3 regions of the Bradyrhizobium sp. USDA 4516 genome follow, and region 1 is predicted to be linked to each of the others. Evidence: riboswitches for the same ligand, from Rfam matches in the RefSeq annotation. Region 1 holds a riboswitch; each other region holds the start of a gene.

Region 1 (7,776 bases):
CAGCTTCTGCATCACGTCGATCTGGTGGCGCGGATCGAGCGAGGCGGTCGGCTCGTCGGCGAGAATCACCGGCGCCTCCACCGCGAGCACCCGTGCCAGTGCGACGCGGCTGCGCTCGCCGCCGGAGAGTTCGGTGACGCGGCGATCGCTGAATTCGGTGACGTCAACCGCCTGCATGGCGCGCAGCACCGCCTCCATATCCGTCTGCGACAGCCGCGCCGGATCGGTCGCGCCGTGCGGATAGCGGCCGAGCGCGACGATGTCGCGCGCCGGCAGCGGCCAGTGCACCATGTGCCCCTGCGGCAGGTAGGCAAAACGTTTCGCACGCTCGCGCAGCGGCAGCGACGCCAGCGGATCGCCGCCGATCCGGATCTCGCCGCCCGACGGAATCAGCCCGGAGAGTGCGCGCAGCAGCGTGGTCTTGCCGGCGCCGTTCGGCCCGACCAGCGCGACCAGATGGCCCGATGGCAACGACAGCGAGACATCGTGCAGCACCTTGCGGCTGCCGAGCGAGGCATTGAGAGCGGCGGCGGAGAGCAGCGTCATGCCACGCCTCCGCCGAGCGCGCGGCGTTCGCGCATGATCAGATAGAGGAAGAACGGCACGCCGATGATCGAGGTCAGCACGCCGACCTTGATGTCGGAGGTCGAGGGGATGATGCGCACCGCGATGTCGGCCGCGAGCAGCAACGCCGAGCCGGTGAGCGCACTGGGCACCAAGAGCCGCGCCGGATCGTGACCGATCACGGGACGCATCAGATGCGGCGCGACGAGGCCGATGAAACCGATCGTGCCGGTGACTGCGACCGCGCCGCCGACGCCAAGCGCCACGCCCGTGATCACGAAGAGCCGCAACCGCCCGACGTCGACGCCGAGGCTCTGCGCCGCCTCCTCGCCAAGCGTCAGCGCGCGGAAGGCGCTCGCCTGGCTGAGCAGGATGGCGGCGCCCGCGACGATGAAGGGCAGCGCCAGCGCCACGTGCTGGAAGCTGCGGTCCTCCAGCGAGCCGAGCAGCCAGAACGCGATCTCCAGCACCACAAACGGATTGCTCGAGAGATTCATCACCAGTGCGGTCGCGGCTCCCGCAAAGCTCGAGATCGCGAGCCCAGCGAGGATCAGGATCAACAGCCCGGCATTGCGGCCGGCGATCGCAAGCAGCGCGAACACCGAGCCGAACGCGGCGATGATCGCCACCACCGGCAGCGCGTAGGAGCGCACATCGGCGAGGCCCAGCGCGATCACCAGCACCGCGCCGAACGCCGCCGATTGCGGCGCGCCGAACAGCGACGGCGAGGCCAGCGGATTGCGCAGCAGCCCTTGCAGCGCCGCACCGGACAGCCCGAGAATGCCGCCGATCGCAAATGCCAGGATGGTGCGCGGCAGGCGGATCTCGCGCACGATCACCTGCGCCACATCGCTGCTGCCGCCGAACAGCGCCTCGACCACCGCGAGCGGCGACAGCCGCACCGGCCCGATGCCGAGCGAGAGCACACACAACAGGACCACGAGCGCGAGCAGCGCCGCCGTGGCGCCCCACCGGCGCCGCGCCGCGACCTCGGCCGCCAAGGCAAAATCCTGCACGCTCATCGGATCCATGCTCTTACAGCGATCGCCGTGGCAGACAAGCGACACTCGACAAAAACCGTGGCCGCGCGGCCGCCGCCCGACTTCCGCCGGATTGACTTTGCTACCCGGCCGAACCCTAGATGAACATGACGGTTCTTTCATGAGATGAAAAGGGAATGCGGTACGGGGAAACTTCCCCAACGCCGCGGCTGCCCCCGCAACTGTATGCGGTGAATCCTTCGTCACAGGCCACTGGGAATCTCGGTCCTGGGAAGGCGACGAAGGGTAACGACCCGCGAGCCAGGAGACCTGCCGTCAGCCGTGGTCACACGCGATGCTGCCGGTCGGGGAGTACAGGCATGAGCTTCACCTGATGCTGTGAGCACGATGGTGAGACTGGTTCGCGGTGACGTGCCACTGACGTTGCCGAGGCCTTGCTTATGTTCTCCTTCCCTTTCCATCGGCGGCGCCGCGCGCTTCTGCTCGCGTCGACGATGATCGCGCCGGCGATCCTTGTCTCCGCAGCGCGGGCGCAGGAGGCACCCGCTCCCGATCAGCTGCCGGCGATCGAAGTCACCAAGCCGGGCGACCAGAACGTCACGCGCGCCAGGCCGGCCGCTGACGAAGCGCCGGCGCCGCGACGCCCGGCGCCGGGCACCTCGCAAGGCAACAATACAGGCAGCGGAGCCGGATCGGGCACGACAGGGACCGGCGTGGCCACCGGAACGGGCGGCACCGGCGGCCGCCAGTTCGCCGGCATTGTCGGCTCCTCCTCGGCCGTGATCACCGCCGACGACATCGCGCATTCGCCGGTGCAGTCGTTGCCCGAGATCCTCGCGCAGGTGCCGGGCGTGCAGCTGCAAACGCCCTATGGCGGACCGAACGGCGCCAAGACGTCGGTCGACCTGCGCGGCTTCGGCGCATTCGCGACCGACAATACCCTTTTCCTGCTCAACGGCCGCCGCCTCAACGACGTCGACAAGGCCGGCTTCGACCTCACCACGATTCCGCTCGATTCGATCGAGCGCATCGAGATCACGCGCGGCAACAGCGGCGCGGTGCTCTACGGCGACAACGCGGTGGGCGGCGTCGTCAACATCATCACCAAGACCGGCGTCGGCGGCCCGCCGACGACGATGCGGGCCGAGGCCGGAGTTGGCTCGTTCAACACCCGCATGGCCGCGGTCTCCGCGGCGCTCAATTCCGGCCCGTGGTCCACCTCGTTCTACGGCAACGGCATCAAGTCGGACGGCTACCGCGTCAACAATGCGCTCGACCAGCGCAACGCCGTCGGCAACATCAACTACACGACGCCTGATCTCACCGCCTTCCTGACCGTCACCGGCAGCGACCAGAAGCTCGGCCTACCCGGCGGACGGCTGGTCGATCCGTCGATCGGCGTGAACGAGCTGCTCACCGATCGCCGCGGCGCCGCGACGCCCTTCGACTATGCCAACCAGCAGACCGCCAGCGTCACCGCCGGCTTCACCAAGACGCTGATGAACGGCGTCGACCTCATCGTCGACGGCGGCTGGCGGCAGCGCGAGACGCAGAGCGGCTTCTTCGGCACGGTGCCGACCATCAGCTTCGCCTCGACCTACAATGACGCCGCGCTGCAGACCTGGTCGCTGACGCCGCGGCTCAGCGTCAAGAATGTGATGCTGGGCGTGCCGTCGACGATCCTGACCGGCATCGACTATTACGATTCGAGCTTCCGCGAGGCGCGCGGCGCCTATCAGGGCGTCGACCCGTTCCACATCTACAATATCGAGCAGCAGAGCGTGGCCGGCTACTGGCAGCACACGATCGGCGTGCTGCCGACGACCGACTTCGCCTACGGCGCGCGCGTGCAGAACACCAGCATCTCGGCGCGCGATCGCTACGACCCGAATGCGCCATTCGCATTCGACACCCAGGCGGCACCGCTCGACAGCAACGAGACGCAATACGCGCTGCATGTCGGCATCGAGCATCGCCTGACCGACACCTTCTCGGTGTTCGGCCGCGCGGCACGCGCATTCCGCACGCCTGATGTCGACGAACGCGTCGCGTCGGGTCCGTCATTCGACCCGCTGACCTTCGCCCCGATCCCGCAGAATTTCCAGCTCAAGACCCAGACCTCGCAGGATGTCGAGGGCGGCTTTCGCGTCAGGACCAACCGCTTCCAGGTCCAGACCAGCGTCTATCTGATGGATCTCGAGAACGAGATCCATTTCAACCCGGTGCTGTTCTTCAACACCAACCTCGACCCCACCCGCCGCTATGGCTCGGAAACCAGTGCCTCGCTCAAGTTCAGCGATACGGTGACCCTGCGCGGCGGCATGGCGATCACCCGCGCGGTGTTCCGCGAAGGCATCTGGGCCGGCAACGACGTGCCGCTGGTGTCGCGCTACACCGGCAATCTCGGCGTCACCTGGAATATCTGGCAGAACTATCTGGTGTTCGACGCCACGGTGCGGTCCTGGAGTTCGCGCATCATGGACAACGATCAGGCCAACACCCAGAGCCGGATTCCCGGCAACGCCACCGCCGATATCAAGCTGAGCGGGCAAGTTGACCGCTTCTTCTGGTCACTGAGCGTGAACAACCTGTTCAACGCGCTCTATTACGATTACGCCATCGCGAGCACGTTCACCGAAGGCCGCTTCTCGGCCTATCCGCTGCCCGGCCGCACCTACATGGTAAAGGCCGGCGCGACGTTTTAGAGCGTGAACCGGTGGGGCGGGTCTGCCCCGCGCACCGTCTCCGAACATTACAAACGCACCGAAACTGGGGTAGAGTTCCGGCAGCTGATTTGACCCGCGCAGGGGAAACGCATGGCCAAGGCCGGGAAGCAGACCAAGGGCGGCACGAAGACCAAAGACAAGGCCGACGAAAAGTCGAAGAAACCTCCGCCACCCGCAGCGCTACAGGACGACGAGTACTACGAGGACGGCGACATCGCCACGCCGAAGCTCGACCGCTACGGCAATGATGACGAGCCGTTGTGAGGCCCGGCGAATATCGATCCACAGATCCTGCGCGCAGTCGCGCGCGGCGGCCTCGTAGCTCGCGAGCTACCGAGCCCGGCTCGTCGTCGCCAAGCAGACATTAGGTCGCAGCGAGGTCATCGGCCGGACCACCCTTCCGGATTGGTTGCCCACCCCCTGGATGCTAGGCTTCGCATGGACGCTGGGTCCTTGCTGGGGGCGGTGCCATGAGGTTTGCGAAGGCGGTGCTCACGGTCTTCTGCATGATCGCGTCGATGTGCGACCCGTCCGATGCGCAACAGGCCCCCAGGAAAGTAGGAATCCTCGTCAACGGCAGCCCGTCGCCGCTGTTCGACTCCATCAAGAAAAACCTTCTGAGCGACTTCGCCGAGCGCGGCTATCTCGAAGGACGCGACATCGTCATCGAACCGCGATTTGCCGAATCGAAGCTCGAGCGCCTTCCGGGCCTCGCCTCGGAGCTGGTCGACGCGAATGTGGATGTCATCCTCGCACTCGGCGGCCCGGCGTCGGTCGCGTCGCAGAAAGCCACGTCGACGATCCCGGTGATCTTTGCGATCGTGACCGATCCGGTCGCGTTGAAGCTTGTCGCCTCGATGGAAAAACCGGGAGGCAACGTCACGGGCCTCACCAACCTCGATCCGCGGCAGGCCAGCGACCAGTTCAAGCTTCTGAAGGAGGCATTCCCCGGGATCAAGCGCGTTGCGATTCTCAGTGATCAAACGATCCCCGGCGCGGATGAACGCGGGCTCGCCCCGATTGATCGTGCCAACGAGGCCGCAGCCAAGGCCCAGGGGGTGGAGCCGCAAATCGTGAAGGTCAAGGGTGCAGACGATCTGGAGGCCGCGATTGCCGGGATGGCAAAGGAGCGCGCGCAGGCGCTGCTGGTCCTTGAAGTGCCGGTGCCCTGGAGCAATCGAAAACGAGTCGGTGAACTGGCCATCAAGAACCGCTTGCCGGCAATGTTTCCCGGCGGCCAGGCGGACGCGGGCGGGGTGATTACTTATGGGGCCAACGTCGCCGATACATGGCGCGAGTTTGCGACATTCGCCGACAAGATTTTCAAGGGCGCGAAGCCGGGCGACCTGCCAGTCGGCGTCGTCACCAAGCGAGAGCTGATATTCAATCTCCAGGCGGCCCAGGCCGTGGGCGTCGAGATTCCACCGGAGCTCTTGAAGCGCGCAGACAAGATCGTGCGGTGAATTCGCGCTGGAGGGATACTAGCGGAAATCGCCATTCTCGATCGCCTTGATGCTGCCGCGATCGAGCAGATGCGCGCCAAAGCCGCCGCGCGCCAGCGATGAGGCGATCTGCGGTGATGCCAGCAGCAGCACTGTCGTCATCGCAAGCGGCACGGCGCTGAGCCAGTCGAGCCCCACCGGCGTCAGCTCTTCGCTGCTTCCCCGATAGTGCCCTTCGCCCGCGGCGATGCGGCCGCATTCCCGGATCAGGTCACGCCGCGTACCATCGCGCGACGCACTGCCGAGCAGCGCCTGCATCGCCAGATGCGTCCGCACCCCGGCGCGCCCCTCGGCCAGCGGCGCCGGCGTTTCGCCGCGCGAGACGCGCAGCAGCAGGTCGACCAGATCGACGCCCGACTGAAAGGCGTTCATCGGCTCGACCAGCCGCGGGTTGCAGTCGATCAACAGCGGCGTCGCGCTGTCGAGCGGCATGATGACGTCGACCGAGAGCGCACCGTGCCAACGAAGATGCGCGCCGATGGTCTCGAGGCCGGCGCGGATCGCCGGCCGGCTCACGCTCTCCTTGATCGCCTCGCCGCCGCCGACACCGGCCGCAATCTGGCGGTACGCATGGAAGCCGACGAGCGTGCCGTGGCAGAACACCGACTGCGCCTTCTCGACCGTGCCGGTGACCAGATCCTGCGCCAGCACCTCGCCGGCAAGATCGCCTGAGGATTCGAGGTCGTAGAGCGCGCGATTGAGATCACCAGCGTCGCGCACGAACCAGACACCGCGGCTGGCGGTGCCGACCGACGTTTTGACAACGGATGGAAACCGCACCGCCTCGCGCAGCTCCTCGGCCGAATTCACGATCCGGGTCGGCGGCTGCGGCAGGCCGAGCCGGTCGAGCAGGCGGCTGAAGCCGGCCTTGCTGTGCACGGCGCGATAGCTGGCGAAATCCGGCAGCGCGAGGCCGGTACGTGAGGCCAGCCCCGCCGCGGCGCGGGCGAACAGAAATCCCTGTTCATGGGTCGGCAGCAGCACATCGAAATGCCGCGACGCCAACAGGCGCTCGACGAAGCGCAGGAAGCCGGCCGGATCCGACCGCAGCGGCGGACAATGGTGGTATTTGCGGACAAAGCGCGAGTAGCGCGCCAGGCACCAGCGCGAGGGGTCGCAAACCTCGACGTGATGGCCGGCCAGGCCCAGGATCGTGATCGCCTCGCGGCCGGAGGTGCTGGAGCCCTCCGACACCAGCACGCGGAGCTGCTTTTTGGCGTCGATCATGGCCGATCATCGCCGTGCCGCCGTGCTTTGTCGCCGCATTTAATGCCGCATGGGTCGATCCGGCACGCCCGCGCCGGGGGCAGCCATGCGCCCGCGTTCATAGACAATTAGCGGCCAATCTCTATTTTCGGCGGGCCCTGCCGGGCATTTTGTTTGACGCGTTTTCTTCACGCGAACCGGTACCCACTTCGCTTGAAAACGCTATGGAACTGGGGTTTTCGACGACATGGTCGACGTTCTGGCCGCACCGCAGCAAGCGAAAGCCGACAGTGCGCTGCGCACGCTGACGGGGATTTCGGTCGCCCATTGGGTCAGCCATTTCCATATCTTCGTGCTGCCGATGCTGTTCCCGTTCCTGAAGCAGCAGCTCGGCGTCGGCTATGTCGAGCTCGGCCTGGCGCTGACGGTGTTCGCAGTGGTCTCCGGGCTGACCCAGGCGCCGATCGGCTACCTCGCCGACCACATCGGCGCGCGCAAGATCCTCCTCATCGGGCTGACGGTCGGCGGTTGCGCGCTGATCGGGCTCGGCCTGCATCTCAGCTATACCTCGCTGATCGTCTGCGCGGTGCTGCTGGGCCTTGCCAACAGCGTCTATCATCCGGCTGACTACGCGATCCTCTCGGCGCATATGGACGAGGCGCGGATGGGCCGCGCCTTCTCGATCCACACCTTCGCCGGATTCCTCGGCGGCGCGGTGGCGCCCGCGATCATGGCGGCGCTCGTGGCCTCGATCGGCGGCCTCGGCGCGCTGATCGT
Region 2 (7,776 bases), 2.6 Mb from region 1:
GAAAAGGCGCTCGGCGCTGAACAGGAGCTTTAGAGGCAGGCCGCAATTGGAATAAGGATCGGGCGACAAAGCGCACTGGCGCCAAGATCGACGCGTTGCCGCTTAAGGATATCGAAATCAAGGAGTATGTCCGGGACATCAAGCTTGCCAACCTGTCGACGAACATCGCCTACCGCGTCGACGGTGTCCATCTCTATGCCGACATTCTCAATATGAAGGACATGTTGGCCGTCACCGACGTTGAAGGCGAAGCTGTCCAGCGGCGTCTTTGAAGGTCTTCTCCGCGCTCGCGGAGACAAGTTTGCCGAGCTCTCCTCTGATGCGCTTGCGGTTTTAGGTTCTCTGAAAGCAAACGATTCGATATGGTTTCGCGGCCTGAGTAGCCGTGCAAGGTGCCAACGAGCACCTCACTCAGTCAAATTGCGGCCGATGAAACAGAAGAATGCGGCCTCCGGGTACGCTTTCGGCCGTGTAGGGCTGACCATGGATCAAAAAACAGGTCATGGGGACACCCTGGCTCGGCAAAAGGCCCAGGTCCTGGAGCATGTCGATCACGAGAGGCGAAGCCTCTTGGGGGCCGTGCCTCCAGTCTTGGCCGAACAACTCTCCGAGTTCAGGCACTTGCGGGGCCGGCTGATGGCTCCATGCCGAAGCCGCAGACGGCAATGGAAGGTTTGGCCCCAGCGCCGAAGGGGCGTCCTTTCGTAATTCGAGCGTGGCGGGTGGATTAAACCCGGATACAGGGCCGCCATAGGTACGCGGGGGAGCCGTCGGCGTCGCAAGCGCAGCTTCACCCCGCAAAGCGAACCTAGGGTGGTGGATAAGTTGAACGTCGTTGGGCCCTTTCGGTCCCAACACAGCCGTGTAGCGTTCACCGGTAATCTCATAGTTCATCACCGGATACTCCGCATCAGGCAAGAAGTCCCAATTACCCAACTTAGAAAGCATCGTGTCGGGAGCCGGCTGGGTGCGATGGGAAAAGTCCTTCGGCACGGCGAATGAAACATCAAACGTGTCGCCGACGGCGAGAGAGCGCAGATGAATAAGCTGAATATCATTGTGCCCTCCGGGTCCTAACACGGCCGTATAGGGCTCACCGTGAATGTCGTACGTCTTCACCGGCTGCGTCGCATCCGGTAACAGACCCCAACGGCCCAATTTGGAGCGCATCATATCCGGCGCGGGCTGGTTGCCGTGGAAGAAGTCACCTGGAACGACCAAAGAAGCGTCAAAGCTTTCGCTGACTGGAAGTGGCGTTGTGGCCGGGGCGGCACCGCCTTGGTCCATCATGCGTGCGAAGTATTGTTCAGAGGCAAGGTTCAGCAATCGCGAGTTCGGCTGTGAGGTTGCAGCATCGAGAAACTCTTCTCGGCCGGCACTTTCAATGGGCAAGTTGGCAGTAGAGTCCGGTTCCGGAACAACAAGATCGTCCGCGACCACGAAGCCCTCCAGGGCCGCTTCGAAAAGCTCGTCCTGGGCTGCGCTTTGCACGGGCGAAGGGACGACCGGATTCACCCGCGACGCCAGTTCCGGTGTATCGAAAGTCATCCCTGGCAGCAAATCATCTCGATCAATGCCATGGAAAAGCTCCGCCTGGTCGGCACTTTGCAGGTCCGAACGGGAGGCTGAGCTCATCGTTCGCCAAAGCGCCGATTGATCGTACGGCGCGGCTGCCAGCAGGTTCTCGCGATCCGTAGCATCGAAAAGCTCTTCCTGAGCAAAACTCTGTACGGACGAGAAAGCGGGGGCGCGCATTCCCTGCCAAAGTAACGGTGCATCGAAGCCGGAGACCGCAAGCTCTCCGCTCCGCGCCGCGTTGTCGAAAAGCACATCCTGCGCGACACTTTGTAGGGGAGAATGAGCGGCCAAATCCATTTCACCCCAAACCTCCGGAGCATTGAGATTGCCAGCCAGCAATACGCCCTGATCCGCAGCATTCTCCAAAAGCTGGTCCTCGACAGTCAGCATGGACGAACGCGCGGCCGGCTGAGTTGGCGGATGCGAGCCACCTCCTTGTCCTTCCAAATTGTCCTGCCTGACGCCCGCGCGATAGTCGCGGAGTCTGTTCAAAGCGTAGAGGAGTTTCTTGTCTTTCGGGAACAAAGTATCGGCGTGACCGCGCAACTTGTCGGCACTGAGCCTGGCAATGGACAGGGGGCGGAGAGCTGACGCCAACTTCCGGAGGCAGCTTGCGTAATTTCCGGCCGTTTTCGCGTCGATCCCTCGACCGAAGCCTGCCTCGGCGGCCTTCCTAATGAGGCGTTCGTCTTCGTTCGATGGACGGTAATGTGTCGTGATCCGAAGGGTGGCGCCAGGCTTGCGGTAGCGGCTGACAATCAACAATGCTGGGGCGATAATCTTATCGTTTGGCAGCAGCTTCTTGGCGCAATCGAGCAGCGTATCATCATCGAGGGCCGCTATTGATTTGCCATCCTTCTTCAGCGCCTCAGCCAACTTGCGAAGGCGGCGATCGTAAATACTGATGGTTGTCGGCCCAGGCGGTGGTCCTCGCTCGAGAGCCGCACCAGACGCTGCCTGGATCAGGCGATCGTCTTCCTGAGTGACATCGTAAAGCTGACTGTGAGCATATATAGGCCCCAGCTGTTGCACATCTGCCAGCTGCTGCTCAAAGTAGGCTAGCTGCGGTTGCCGTTGTTCCACGGTTGTCTCGGACGCAGCGGGACGATTATCGGCAGGGTTGATATTGTCAAATTGGTTCATGGTCGCGTCTCCGCTTGCATCGGTCTCGGCGCCTCGGTACTAGCGGTGGCTGTCCAAAACCTGACGTAGCCCCCAAGCAAGACAGAGAATGATAGCGAACCAGGGCGGCACCCAAGGCGATGCTGTGTGTTCGCGTCGCGAAAAGGAGAGCGCAGGATGACAAATCCTTCAACTGAGGTTCGAACTGAAATGCGATGCGAGGACCTCGATCCAACGCTCAGCTCGCGATCGCGACGATCCCAGGCCTGTCATCGTGATGATCGGTCTGCCATTGGCCGAGTTCGCGATTGATGAGAGGAGAGCGTATCGCTCCTTCAGCCGGATAATCCCTCCCCTCTAGTCCAGCTGGTGCGGCGAGCTTCCATTGGTATGGCCATTCCTCACAGCGCGCGGGCAGGGGCCCTGCAGCATTCCGGCTCCGGTTTGGCAAATTCACACGTCCTGCAAAGCAGAAAGCCATCTGTACCGTTCATGCGGTCGGCGATTTCGCTAAATATCCGGCCTTCGAACAGATCTTCGTACTCGTCGCGCAAAAGATTCCCAAGGACATGACGCCGCTCAAAATCCATGCAGCACAAAGTAACATCGCCGTTTGGAAGAAGGACATTCCGATGTTGCTGTTTCCCATTGCATGTCAGGGTGCCGGCGATCGGCTGCCGCGGGGTGATCATTTTCGGATCTATATGTCCTCGCCTGCTACTCAGCGGCCGCAAGCGTTGCAGCTTTTTGGCGGGGATTACATCGGCTAGATCAGGATGGATTTTACCCAGGATCACAAATTGAATCGAGGGAATGTTTGCCTCAATCAGTCGGCGCATGACATTGATGTAGTTTTTTCCGACGAGGCGGCTGTTCATATAAGTGCCGTCGTCGGGAACGTGCACGACGAAAGTCTTGAACCGGAGCATTTGCAGGCGTCGAACGTCAGTCCCGTTCATTCCAACAAGGGTCGTGAAGATCCGGACGTCGTGGCCGCGTGCGTAAGCATGCTCAACCATCGTGCTGCAATGCGGATGCAACCAGGGTTCCGAATATCCGGAAAAACTAATGCCAGTAGCTGTCGGTACGCGTGAGAGACATTGCTTGAAATCCTGAACACCCAGATGCTTGGCTTGGGATACGGGCCTTTGGCGATCTGCAAACTTGTCCTGGGAGCAATAAGAACATCTGACGATGCAGCCGGTGGTCGTGGTTATCTCCAATACCCGATGGCCGGGCTCAACCACACGCAACTCTTGTAAGACCCTAGGGTATGCCGTCATGTATCTGGTCCTTTCAGGTGCCGGAGCAGGCAATTGCCGCAGATCGAGCGCAGCTAACGCGGCGTCGCGCCTTGCCTGAAACGATCGCAACCGGAGTTTGGACGTTGGGCGAGATGCCTTGAATGAAGCCCGTGCCTTGCCACGCTGGTTTCGACAACAGGGTACAGGAGGACCAGTCCGGCGCTCCTCTCTCTGGGTGTCGATTGCCGCCTACCACCATGTCTGCGCCTAGCATCCTCCTTTCCTCCAGAAACACGTCAGCTCGACAGCTCTTGATGTTGTCGAGGAGAGCCGCAAATAGGGCTCCGGGAGGTGCTCGATCCTGAGGACCACATCATCTCCGTGTCGCCGGACCGCGCAGTCAATCGCCGACATGGGACCGCCCAGAGGCGACATACGTTGTTCCGATCGCGTCCGAAATGCCAAGCTTGTTTGCCAAACAGTCGTGGCTTGCGCCGAATCCTGCAACATGACGTCGGGTACGATTCAAGCGCGTCGGGCGTGATCCAGCATGGCCCTGGAGGCTTTCGCGTGTTGCGAAGATTGCTCTGGGACGCGATGAGAGGCGCGACGATCCGGAAATCCTGATGGACGCGGCCGAGTAAGTAGGACCAACCTGGCTTCTTTGGGCACCGAACAGTAGGCGAAGCCTTTATCGGCAGATCGCGAGAATGGGCCAGACAATTGGTTCGCTACAAACATGCACCGGGCACGTGCCGAATTGATCAGAAGGGCGGCGACCTAGATGCGCCGCGACCAAATCGATCTGCTATGCGCGCCGAACAGCAGCTATACTGGCTAGAAAGATATTGACAAGGCGATCCCGGTGGGACGCGCCGCCGCGGACTTGCTCCTTCATTGTGAGACAAGGCTTGCGCCGACGGTAAATTCACGAAGGGAGCCGGTTTCGTCGCGCTTACAGCGGCTTAGCCGCTGCGAGCTCGATGAGCTTTCGTGTTCTTCAGGGCCGTCAGCCGTTCGAGCAGCGAGATCGCACGGGGAGCGTCGTGCGTCGAGGAGCTGACTGCGTCGGCTACGTCCATGATAGCTTTCCAGCGCCTTAGACACGATTTCATCTGGATCGTTGACGCTGATAGCTTCGAAGATCTTGAGCTGAAGATCCGCTCATACTCATCGGAACGGAAAAAACGGTCTCAGAGCCTTTGGTAGGATCTACGTTCCAGATCAGCATAGACTGATGAATGGTCGGCCGGATTTCTGGATTGATTTGCCTGAACAGCCACAGGTGGACGTATATGGATAGCGGAACATACCGGTGCTCGGCGTCGGCCACTCCATTCATTGACTTCGCGGTGTCCTCTTCTGACTTGATGTACCCCAAACGAGACTTGACGAATCTCGGCAAGTGACGCCTAGATGTAGATCTGTCATGGTTCTTCCATCCTTTATCTTGTAGGACAGGAAGCTAAGAGGGAACCCGGTGCGCCGAACGGCTACTCCGGGGCTGCCCCCGCAACTGTAAGCGGTGAGCGGTTGTCATCATGGGCCACTGGCGCAGAAACGCGCCGGGAAGGTCGACAGCCGCAGCGACCCGCAAGCCAGGAGACCTGCCGCGACAGAACAAACGTCCTCGGGCGGGGTGCCCCGGTGGAGCGCTTGCACTGAGGGACGTTTGTCTCCTGCAAGTCGTCCGTGGCCCCGGCTCCAAACATCGCGGGGTTGCCGATGTCGCCGTCTTTTGATTTCGATCAGCAGGGTCATCTCGTTACACCATCCAGTGTGCGGGCAGCGCAAGCACAGGCAGCGCTTGCCCCGCTTCAGCGGTCTGTTGCGCCGCCTCCATCGCTGGCCCCGCTGCCGCGTCCCCTCGCGCCAGCTCCAAAGCCGTCCGACCTTGCACTTGATCGATCGCGCGACAGCCTCCTGACATCGTTCGGCAAGCTGACATTGACCGACCGTTATCTGCTCGCGGGCGAAGGCGTCCAGGACATGTTTGCGCGGGTATCGTGCGCGTTTGCGGACGATGTCGCACATGCTCAGCGTCTATATGATGCAATGTCCCGACTGTGGTTCATGCCGGCGACGCCGGTGCTCTCGAATGGCGGCAGCTTGCGTGGTCTACCCATTTCATGCTTCCTCAATTCGGTCTCGGATTCGCTCGAAGGTATTGTCGGCGCCTGGAACGAGAACGTCTGGCTTGCCTCCAACGGCGGCGGCATCGGTACCTACTGGGGGAATGTTCGCTCGATCGGCGAGAAGGTTAAGGGCGGTGTCACCTCGGGCATCATCCCGTTTATCCACGTCATGGACGGCCTGACGCTGGCGATCAGTCAAGGCTCGTTGCGGCGCGGCTCGGCGGCAGTCTATCTCGATGTCCAACATCCCGAGATAGAGGAGTTCCTTGAGATCCGGAAGTCGTCCGGCGACTTCAATCGTAAGAGCCTCAACCTGCATCACGGCATCAACGTTACTGACGAATTTATGCATGCCGTGCGAGCCGGGACAGCGTTCGCGCTTCGCAGTCCAAAGACCAGCGAAATGGTTCGCGAGATCGACGCTCGCCAGCTGTGGCAACGTATCCTCGAGAACCGGCTGCAGACCGGCGAGCCTTATCTCTTGTTCATCGACACCGTGAACCGCGCCCTTCCCAAGCACCAGCGCGACCTCGGCCTCAAGGTCTCGACCTCCAATTTGTGCAGCGAAATTACCCTGCCGACCGGCATCGATCATCGCGACGAGGAGCGCACCGCGGTGTGCTGTCTCTCATCGCTCAATCTCGAGACATGGGACCGGTGGAGCGAGGAGCCGGGCTTCATCGAAGACATCATGCGTTTCCTTGACAACGTGCTCACCCACTTCATCACGGTGGCGCCGGAGGGCATGAGGCGTGCCCGCTATGCTGCCCTACGCGAGCGCTCCGTCGGCCTAGGACCGATCGACATTCAGGATTCCCAAGCGGTTTGATCGCTGATTCATAGAGTTCCGTGATTCGAGACACGGAGCAGATGGTGGCGGCGAAACGATATGAGCTGACGGAGGCGCAATGGGCGAGGATTGCGCCACTGCTGCCGGGGAAAGCTGGCGACCCGGGACGTACGGCTGCGGACAATCGACTGTTCGTCAACGGATGTTTGTGGGTTTTGCGATCGGGCGCACACTGGAGCGACCTGCCGGAACGGTACGGCAAGTGGAAAACGGTGCATCAGCGCTTCAGCCGCTGGTGCCATGCCGGCGTCTGGGAGTGCGTGTTCGCTGCTCTGACCGCCGATCGCGACAACCAGTATCTGATGATCGACAGCACCATCGTTCGCGCCCACCAGCAGGCGACGAGCGGAAAAGGGGGGCCAAAGATCAGGCGCTGGGGCGTTCCCGAGGTGGACTGACCACCAAGATCCACATGCTGGCTGATGCGCTCGGCCGTCCGCTCCGCTTCATCGTCACGGCTGGGCAAGTTAATGACATCACCCAGGCGCCGGCACTGCTCCACGGCCAAAGCGGCGATGCCGTGCTCGCCGACAAGGCCTATGACAGCAACGCCCTGCGTGCGATCATCGCGGAAATCGGCGCAACGGCGGTGATCCCGTCAAACCGCACCCGCAGGATCATCATTCCGCACGACGCCGACGCATACAAACAGCGCAACCGCATCGAGCGCTGCTTTGGCCAGCTCAAACACTTCCGACGCTTGGCAACCCGTTATGACAGGCGATCTGACAACTTTACCGGCTTCATCCATCTCGCTGCCGCAATGATCTGGATGCAATGAATGTCGATCGGTCCTAGGCGTCATGGGCTTCCACTCGTTCCTTCAGGCCAAGGGCATTCCGATGGA
Region 3 (7,776 bases), 3.2 Mb from region 1:
GTATCGACGCGCTCACCGACGCAGAGATCGAGACCACTATGGAGAACGATACCGATTGGCAGGACTTCAAGGATATTGATTGGTCCGATGCGGTGCTGGTCGCAAAGAAGAAGGCTATTTCCATTCGCGTCGACGTGGACGTGCTCGACTTCTTCAAGAGCGAAGGCGAAGGCTATCAACGGCGCATCAACGCCGTGCTGCGGTCCTACATGCAGCAAAAGACGAAACCGACGAAGCGCGCGTGATGCGCAATGCTTGGCCGAGCCGCAGGATATATGGACTGCGACAGTCAAGAATGCGTTCACAGGGTACCATCCCGCACAACGCTTTACTCAGCATACGCTCTGAATCGCTTGCGATGCGTCGAACAGGTCACTTCCCGAACCCGACACGGTGAGCCGGCTTATGCCTCGGGCCGGAACCGATGTCACGACTGAGAAGCCGGCCCGATTGGCATCCCGCCACTTTCACGCTTGTGTTACGCCAGCGTCGATCCGCTCCTCGAACCCAAACAGAGCCTCGAGCCGAAACTCGGCTATTGAGTGGAACCAGACACCGCCGACCCGAGCAGTGCTCGAGTCAATAACAACCAACTTGTACTGGCTGTGCTCAACGGTTCCTTCGCATCTTCCCGTATAGTCACGGCTGATCGAGCGGCCTCAAAGCGCCGCCGATTGCACATAGGTTCGGCCGAGATTCGACCGTTGGGCGTCACCACCCTCATTGCTCTAGTCGATAAACCTTGTGAAAGTGCTCATCAGCGACAAACCTTGGTGTAGTTTTCCGATACTCGATTACACCGGGCGCATACCCCGGCATAATTGAGCTACACTGAGCCGTGCTTTAGCTTGGTTTCAGATTTACGGCGAATGTCCTCGCCGGCGATCGGACCATCGGCTGTCCTCCCTCCTCCGATGGAAGTCGGCGATGCGTCAGCGTCGCTTCCTCTCAGACTTGACTTTCGCCCGGTCTGCTAACGCGGCCGGGCTTTTTTATGCTCATCCAAAGCTCCGTCCAGACGATCGAGAGCGCAGGTGAATAGAAGCGGATCAGCTTCCGCAAGGAGAGAGAGAGAGAGCCAAGTGCAGGATCAGTGGCTTGGCCGATCAGATGCTGCGCGCAGTTCGCGGGCGGCGGCGACCATGTTGACCAGCGCCGGGCGAACCTCCTCCCATTTGCGCGTCTTCAGACCACAGTCCGGATTTACCCAGAGCTGCGAATCCTGCAACCGCTGCCGAGCCAATGCGATCAGCTCCTTCATTTCCCCTGCCTCGGGAATGCGGGGAGAGTGGATGTCATATACGCCCGGCCCGATTTGATTGGGATATTTGTAGTTCCTGAACGCGTCGAGCAGCTCCATCTTCGAGCGCGACGTTTCGATCGAGATGACATCCGCGTCCATTGCAGCAATCGCATCGATGATGTCATTGAACTCCGAGTAGCACATATGCGTATGAATCTGCGTTCGATCAGCAACGCCCGATGAGCAGATGCGGAAGCTATCCCCGGCCCACTCAAGATAGGCCGCCCACTCCGATCGACGCAAGGGTAATCCTTCGCGGAGTGCAGCTTCGTCGATCTGAATCATGGTCGCCCCGGCTGTCTCGAGATCGCGCACTTCGTCTCGGATCGCGAGCGCAATCTGGCGGCAGACCTCGCCTCTTGGAATATCATCGCGAACAAACGACCAGTTCAAGATCGTTACCGGTCCGGTCAACATTGCCTTCACCGGCTTGCCGGTCAGTGACTGCGCGTAGCGCCACCAGTCGACGGTGATCGGCTTTGGCCGCAAAACATCTCCGAATAGGATCGGTGGCCTGACACAGCGCGAGCCATAGGATTGCACCCAACCATTCCTGGTAAATGCGAAGCCGGCGAGTTGCTCGCCGAAGTACTGCACCATATCATTGCGCTCAAACTCGCCATGTACGAGGACGTCCAGACCGATGTCCTCTTGCCAGCGTATAGCGCGCGCAGTCTCCTCCTTGAGGAATTTGTCATATTGCTCGTCGCTGATCGCGCCTCGCGCGTGTGCCGCACGGGCATTACGGACCTCTATAGTCTGCGGGAACGATCCGATCGTCGTGGTAGGAAAAGCCGGTAGTGCGAAGCGCTTGCGTTGGATCTCGGCACGACGGACAAATGGGCTGGCGCGCCGGCGCATGGTTTGGTCGATAGCTTTCATCCGCACAGCGAGATTGGCATCACGAATCTTCGGCGAAGTTCGGCGGGCGGTCGCGGCACGTTGCGATTCCGCAACAGCTTCCGCAACGTTCTGGTCACCTGCGAGCGCTTGCGCCAGGATCGCAAGCTCACGCATCTTCTGAACCGAGAAAGCAAGCCAGCTCTTGACATCGGAAGCGAGCCCGATCTCGAGTTCAACATCGACCGGCACATGAAGCAGCGAGCAGGATGGAGCGATCTGGACACGGTGCCTGTCTAGCTTCGCAACGGCGGGCTCCAGCTGCTGGCGGAGTACCGACAGATCCGACCGCCACACATTTCGTCCGTCGATGACACCAAGCGACATGATGAGATCGCGTCGGCGGGCAGCTATAATCCGCTCCAACAGCTTCGGCGCGCGAACTAGATCCGCATGCAGTCCGGCAACGGGCATGTTCAACGCCGTATCCAGATTGTCGCCGAGATCGCCAAAATAGCTGGCGACCATGATCTTGACGTCCGGGGCCTCCGTGGTGAGCCGGTCATAGGCGTGCAGCAAAGATTTTCGCGAATCCTCATCCAGATCAAGGGCCAGGCAGGGCTCGTCGCATTGAACCCAGTCTGCTCCCCGTTTGGCCAGTTCCTGCAGAACCTCGACATAGACCGGTATCAGGTCATCCAGGAGCGACAGGGGCCGGAACGCAGGATCCGCACTCTTGCCAAGCTTCAAGAATGTGACCGGCCCGATCAGGACAGGGCGGGTCTGGAACCCAAGGGCCTTGGCTTCCTCGTACTCCTCGACAGGCTTGCGAGAGGACAGGCGGAACGTCTGTCCCCGATGAAATTCAGGGACCATGTAGTGGTAGTTGGTGTCGAACCACTTGGTCATTTCCTGTGCGGGCGCGCCATATCCGCCCGATCCGTGGCTGCAACTCGAAGTCTGGCGGTCCCACTGTGAACCGCGGGCCATCTCGAAGTACGTCTTGAGCGAAACCGGTCCGGTTTTCGAGGCGTACATTTCCGGGATGGCACCAACCATGACGGAGGTGTCGAGCACCTGGTCGTACAACGAGAAATCGTTGGACGGAATGACGGTGACACCGAGGGATCTTTGGCGGGCCCAGTTCGCAGCACGCAGGCCAGCTGCGTCCTCGAGCAATTGCTGTTCGCTGATTGCGCCGGCCCAGTAACTTTCGAGCGCGCGTTTGAGCTCGCGCCTCGGACCGATCCGAGGCGTTCCAAGCGTAGCAACCGGAAGGGAGAGAAGAGACATAGCGCTAACCCCGTAGTTGGGGGCAAAGGCCATGGCGGACGCAAGCAGGATCGCCCGAGCGGCGGCTGCTTGGCGCACCACCGGGACACCCCGCCCGTGGACGTATATTGGTCGAGGCAGGTCTCCTGGCTCGCGGGTCATCGCCGCTGTCCGGCCTTCCCGAAGCCGCACCGGCTTCAGTGACTTTGTTGGACAGCGGCTCGCCGCTTACAGTTGCGGGGGCAGCGCCGGCCTGTTCACCGGCTTCCCTCTTAGCTCCGGATCCAGCAGGACCGGAGAACCTCTACGATTTGGATTATCGGCAACAGACCTCTTCCGTCAACCTCTCAGATGACTCTCTCACGTCAATGCTGCCATCGGTGACTCAAATGGCCATTTAACGTCGAAAGTTGACCACGACTGGAAGCTCTCTCCAATATATGTGCCGAAAGAATTGTCGAAGGCGCAAGTCGCGGCGCTTCCAGCGTGCCGGCGTCCTGCCTCTCGACAGCCAAGAACCGCCGCCAGGGGCAAAACAGCTGCACAAGCTTCATCAGCATACCCGGCGCGCATGTTGATCTACGAGCCAACCAATACTGGTAGGCGACTTGCGGCCTCCGATGCCGATAATACCCGGGCACGCACATCGAATCGCCTCAACGAACGCTGGGAGGCCCGCAATGAAGAAAATGGCTGTTTGGAGCGCGGTCGGCGTCTTTGCTGTCACCGTCTTTGCGGTCGGCCTATTCGGGTGATTGGTGAAAGCGTTCATGAATCAACCCGACAGACAGATGCTCTCGAGAATGTTGAGCAACGCGAGAGGAAATTAGCGCGACTTGATCGTTTCTCGCTTGCCGGCCGCCGCGACTGGAAACAGCGGCTCATCCGACCATGAATGCGTAGCCGAGGCCGCTGGACGATTGACAAGATCGAACCATCGTGCGCGTAGGCAGAAACGCGCGCGCCATATCATTTGCCTGCCTGACGACGCGCTTCCGAACGATTCCGCGCGCCCGGCGGTGACGAGCGACTTTTGCTTATCGTCAATTACGAGCCGATAGAGATCGGCTGATAGAGATCGCAGGGCGTTCGGGTGAGCACACCGGACCGGACGGTCCAACAGCTTTCAAAGGTGCCTCCCGATTTCTCATCCGTAAATCGGCAGCGGCCTTCGCCTGCGCCTCGAAGATCTGTGCGACAAAAGCTGAACCGGCCTACGCGGATCGGCGGAATGGAAACATAGAAACGAATGCAGGTCGGAAAGCGGACAAATACTGCACAAATCCGGCGCGATTTGCCGGCTATTTCCTGGCACGAAGGATGCAAGCTCAAGGGTGCCCAGGCTTCTCCTCTTGGGCAGGTCCAGCACAGCAAATTGAGGTTGTGGCTGGCCCACTGAAGTTAGCGGCGCGTGACATCGAGGGGACAGCGCCTGCTCGCGCGGGACATCGGCAGGCGCCCGTGTCACGTTGCCGCTAACTTCTTCCAATCGAGGATAGCATTGAAGGCTGCCCGCTTTGACGTGTGGATGAAAAACCGATGGTTCGGCCGTTATGAAGAGAATGTCTGCAAGAGGCTTGCTCTGTCTCTGTCAATCGCTGATTTTCCTTGCTGGGCTGGTTGCGACGGGCAACGCGGCGCGAGCCGGCGAAAGCGCGCTCGTCGAACGAGTCAAGTCAAACTGGCGAACGCAAGACGGTGAGACAATCGAGCACATTGTCTCCAAAGTTTCGAAAGTGGCGCAATTCGTCCCTCGAAACTGGGGAATCGCCGAAGGCATCGACCACACCGAGTATGTTTACCTTTCCTGGACCAGGCATCAGGATAACAGATCAGACGAGCATTACGTTATTACCTGGAAGGTTGGGACCGACGGAAAGATTGAAGTTGCGTCTCCCTATGCAAAGCCTATCGAACTCGGCTGGCGCGCCCTGGCGCTTTCACTCATCGCCAGTGAAGTCACCGACGGCGAAAAAGACGCAAACCTTCGTTTTCTGCATAATCCGGTCAATTTCAACTTTGTCACGACCGCGCAAGGCAAGCTCGGCGATCTGCTCCGGCACGGCCGCTGTCATATCATCGAACCTGTAGTCGTGGATTACGTTAGGGCGGCGAATGACAAGCCGACCGAGAAAGCGGACCGGTGGCGCGTTCTGCTGTTGGTGAACTGCAACATACCAGGCCCCCGCTACTTCACCCAAAATGGGGTCATCACCTTCGACAAGCGGGAAGGACACGATTGGGAGCCGCAATCTTTCCTTGCCAAAAGGATTGCGACTTTTCCTCCGGGGTCCTGGTTCCATCACATAGATCGAAATGAACGGGACGCGCTGGAGGGGGTGCGAAGGGCCTCGACAACTGATCAGGATGGCATCGCTACTCATGAGCGCTGAGCGCCTCGGCCCCACACCAGGATCCATCCGCCGGAAAATTTAGGCGTCCCAGCCATGCAAGTAGGAGGCAGGCTCCCTCCGGCCTGCAAGCCCAATGGGGAAAAGCCACGCATCAGGATGCCTCTTGCCCCAACAGATTCGCGGCGGAACTAGTGCGACGAGATACAACCGCGCTCTCGCCGGCGCGCCACGGGAGGCCGATCTTTTTTTGAGCAATCACTCTTATCGTGCGTTGTCCCGACTTCCGCTTTCCGCACCATGATGAACCTCGCGCAGTCCTGTCGAACGAGCAATCAAAAGAGGCTTAGCATCGCCGCTTCTTCCGTTCGGCGGCGAAGACTACCACCCGCCCCGCTTCTTCCGAGCCTTTGGAGAAATGGCGTGCCAGGAGCCGTATTCCTGGCTCGCGAGTGCAGCGCTGAAACATGCGGGATCTTCCTTTAGGTCCCAGGGAAGAGGGAGAGTCAGCTGGAGTGCCAGAAGCACATCGAAAAATGCTCCCAAAGAAATCTCTTGAATCTCACCCAGCGTCAGGTCGTAGGCTGAAAATATAAGCAAGCCTCCACAACAGCATCGTCGAACGATGCAGACGCGATGACATATGTCCAGTCAAGCAGTCGGCTGTGACGACACCGGATCGCTGCGATTTTGTGAGCCGATGAACCATGAGCGAAAGGATATTAGGATGAAGTACCGCGTAATGATGGCAGCATTGCTCGCTATCATCGCGTCTCCTGTTTGCGCGGCGAAACTGAGCGGTGCTCCCCAAATCCTCGACGCCAATACGATAGAGATCGAACGAACGCGAATTCGGCTCTCGGGTATCGAAGCCCCCGAGACTGATCAGATTTGCCTGGATGCTCATGGCCGGAAATGGGCCTGCGGAGTAGCGGCTCGCGACGCCCTTATCAACTACTCGAAAGGACGAATATGGGATTGTCAGACCGCAGGAGTAGACAAGTACGGCAGGTCTCTTGGCAGTTGCTTCATCGAGGGCCAGGACGTGAACGCCTGGATGGTAAGCTCCGGTTGGGCGCTGTCATCCGAGCCATCCGCCCATGTTTACGTCATCAATGAGGTGGCGGCGAGCAGTGCCTTTGCCGGTCTGTGGTCGGGGGCATTCATCACCCCCTGGGACTGGCGCCGCCGCAACAAGAGCACGATCATTGTCGGCGCGAGCTCGGTGCCGAACGATGCCCAGGAACTCCTGCTCGGATCCGCTCTGCTATCTGACCCACCGTCGCCCGACTGCCTGATAAAGGGCACCGTCGAACGTAACGGCGAGCGCACGTATCACTCTCCTGGGCAACTCAGTTACGGACAAATCGACATGACGAAGAAACCGGCTGAACGCTGGTTCTGCAGCGAAAACGAGGCCGAAGCCGTGGGGTGGCATAGAGCCGCGCGATAGAGGTCCTATCCATGCATGCAGACCGTTCACAGGATGACCCCTATCCGACCGAGCTCGCGCCTTCGCGCCGCTCGCTGTTGCTGTTCGCTATTTCGGCATTTGTCGTGCCGTTTGGCGGCAACATTGTCGAGGCGAAGCAAGCAACAGCGCCGCCGAAGCCGGATAACCAGCTCTCGCCCGACGCTGCGTTGAAGCGGCTGATGGAGGGTAACGATCGTTATGTGCAGAGCGTGTCGCGAGGGCGCGATCTGGAACGCGAGCGCCGGCTTTTAGTCGATAGTCAGAATCCATATGCGGCGATTCTGAGCTGCGCCGATTCGCGGGTAGCGCCCGAGCTTGCCTTTGACAGCGGACTTGGTGATTTATTCGTATGCCGCCTCGCCGGCAACTTCGTCAATGATGACACGCTAGCTAGCCTGGAGTATGCGGTTGCCGTACTGAATACGCCGTTGATCCTGGTACTCGGTCACGATCACTGCGGCGCGATAGACGCCACGATCAACTCGCTTGACGAAGGCAAGCCGGCGCCGGGACATATCCGCTCTCTCGTCAGCGCG

Evidence for each region. A riboswitch is a leader RNA that binds a small molecule or an ion and turns the genes downstream of it on or off. The one in region 1 is predicted to bind cobalamin.
Region 2: it holds a riboswitch for cobalamin, as region 1 does, so the genes downstream of both, ACVI1L_RS22940 (ribonucleotide reductase N-terminal alpha domain-containing protein) here and ACVI1L_RS11035 (TonB-dependent receptor) in region 1, are expected to answer to the same signal.
Region 3: it holds a riboswitch for cobalamin, as region 1 does, so the genes downstream of both, metE (5-methyltetrahydropteroyltriglutamate--homocysteine S-methyltransferase) here and ACVI1L_RS11035 (TonB-dependent receptor) in region 1, are expected to answer to the same signal.

Annotation. Positions count from the first base shown of each region.
Region 1 is NZ_JBSRXT010000001.1:2,361,052-2,368,827, forward strand. Features, by position in the region: gene ACVI1L_RS11025 (ABC transporter ATP-binding protein) at 1-546, opposite strand, end outside; gene ACVI1L_RS11030 (FecCD family ABC transporter permease) at 543-1,586, opposite strand; cobalamin riboswitch at 1,699-1,896, shown strand; gene ACVI1L_RS11035 (TonB-dependent receptor) at 2,006-4,270, shown strand; gene ACVI1L_RS11040 (hypothetical protein) at 4,382-4,555, shown strand; gene ACVI1L_RS11045 (ABC transporter substrate-binding protein) at 4,762-5,754, shown strand; gene ACVI1L_RS11050 (hypothetical protein) at 5,773-7,020, opposite strand; gene ACVI1L_RS11055 (MFS transporter) at 7,247-7,776, shown strand, end outside.
Region 2 is NZ_JBSRXT010000001.1:4,945,539-4,953,314, forward strand. Features, by position in the region: gene ACVI1L_RS22925 (hypothetical protein) at 96-272, shown strand; gene ACVI1L_RS22930 (hypothetical protein) at 412-2,721, opposite strand; gene ACVI1L_RS22935 (SPASM domain-containing protein) at 3,102-3,983, opposite strand; cobalamin riboswitch at 5,358-5,573, shown strand; gene ACVI1L_RS22940 (ribonucleotide reductase N-terminal alpha domain-containing protein) at 5,670-6,908, shown strand; partial or broken gene ACVI1L_RS22945 (IS5 family transposase) at 6,950-7,710, shown strand; gene ACVI1L_RS22950 (hypothetical protein) at 7,733-7,776, shown strand, end outside.
Region 3 is NZ_JBSRXT010000001.1:5,514,368-5,522,143, reverse strand. Features, by position in the region: gene ACVI1L_RS25250 (BrnA antitoxin family protein) at 1-245, shown strand, start outside; gene metE (5-methyltetrahydropteroyltriglutamate--homocysteine S-methyltransferase) at 1,091-3,436, opposite strand; cobalamin riboswitch at 3,535-3,736, opposite strand; gene ACVI1L_RS25240 (nodulate formation efficiency C protein) at 4,969-5,808, shown strand; gene ACVI1L_RS25235 (thermonuclease family protein) at 6,494-7,219, shown strand; gene ACVI1L_RS25230 (carbonic anhydrase) at 7,231-7,776, shown strand, end outside.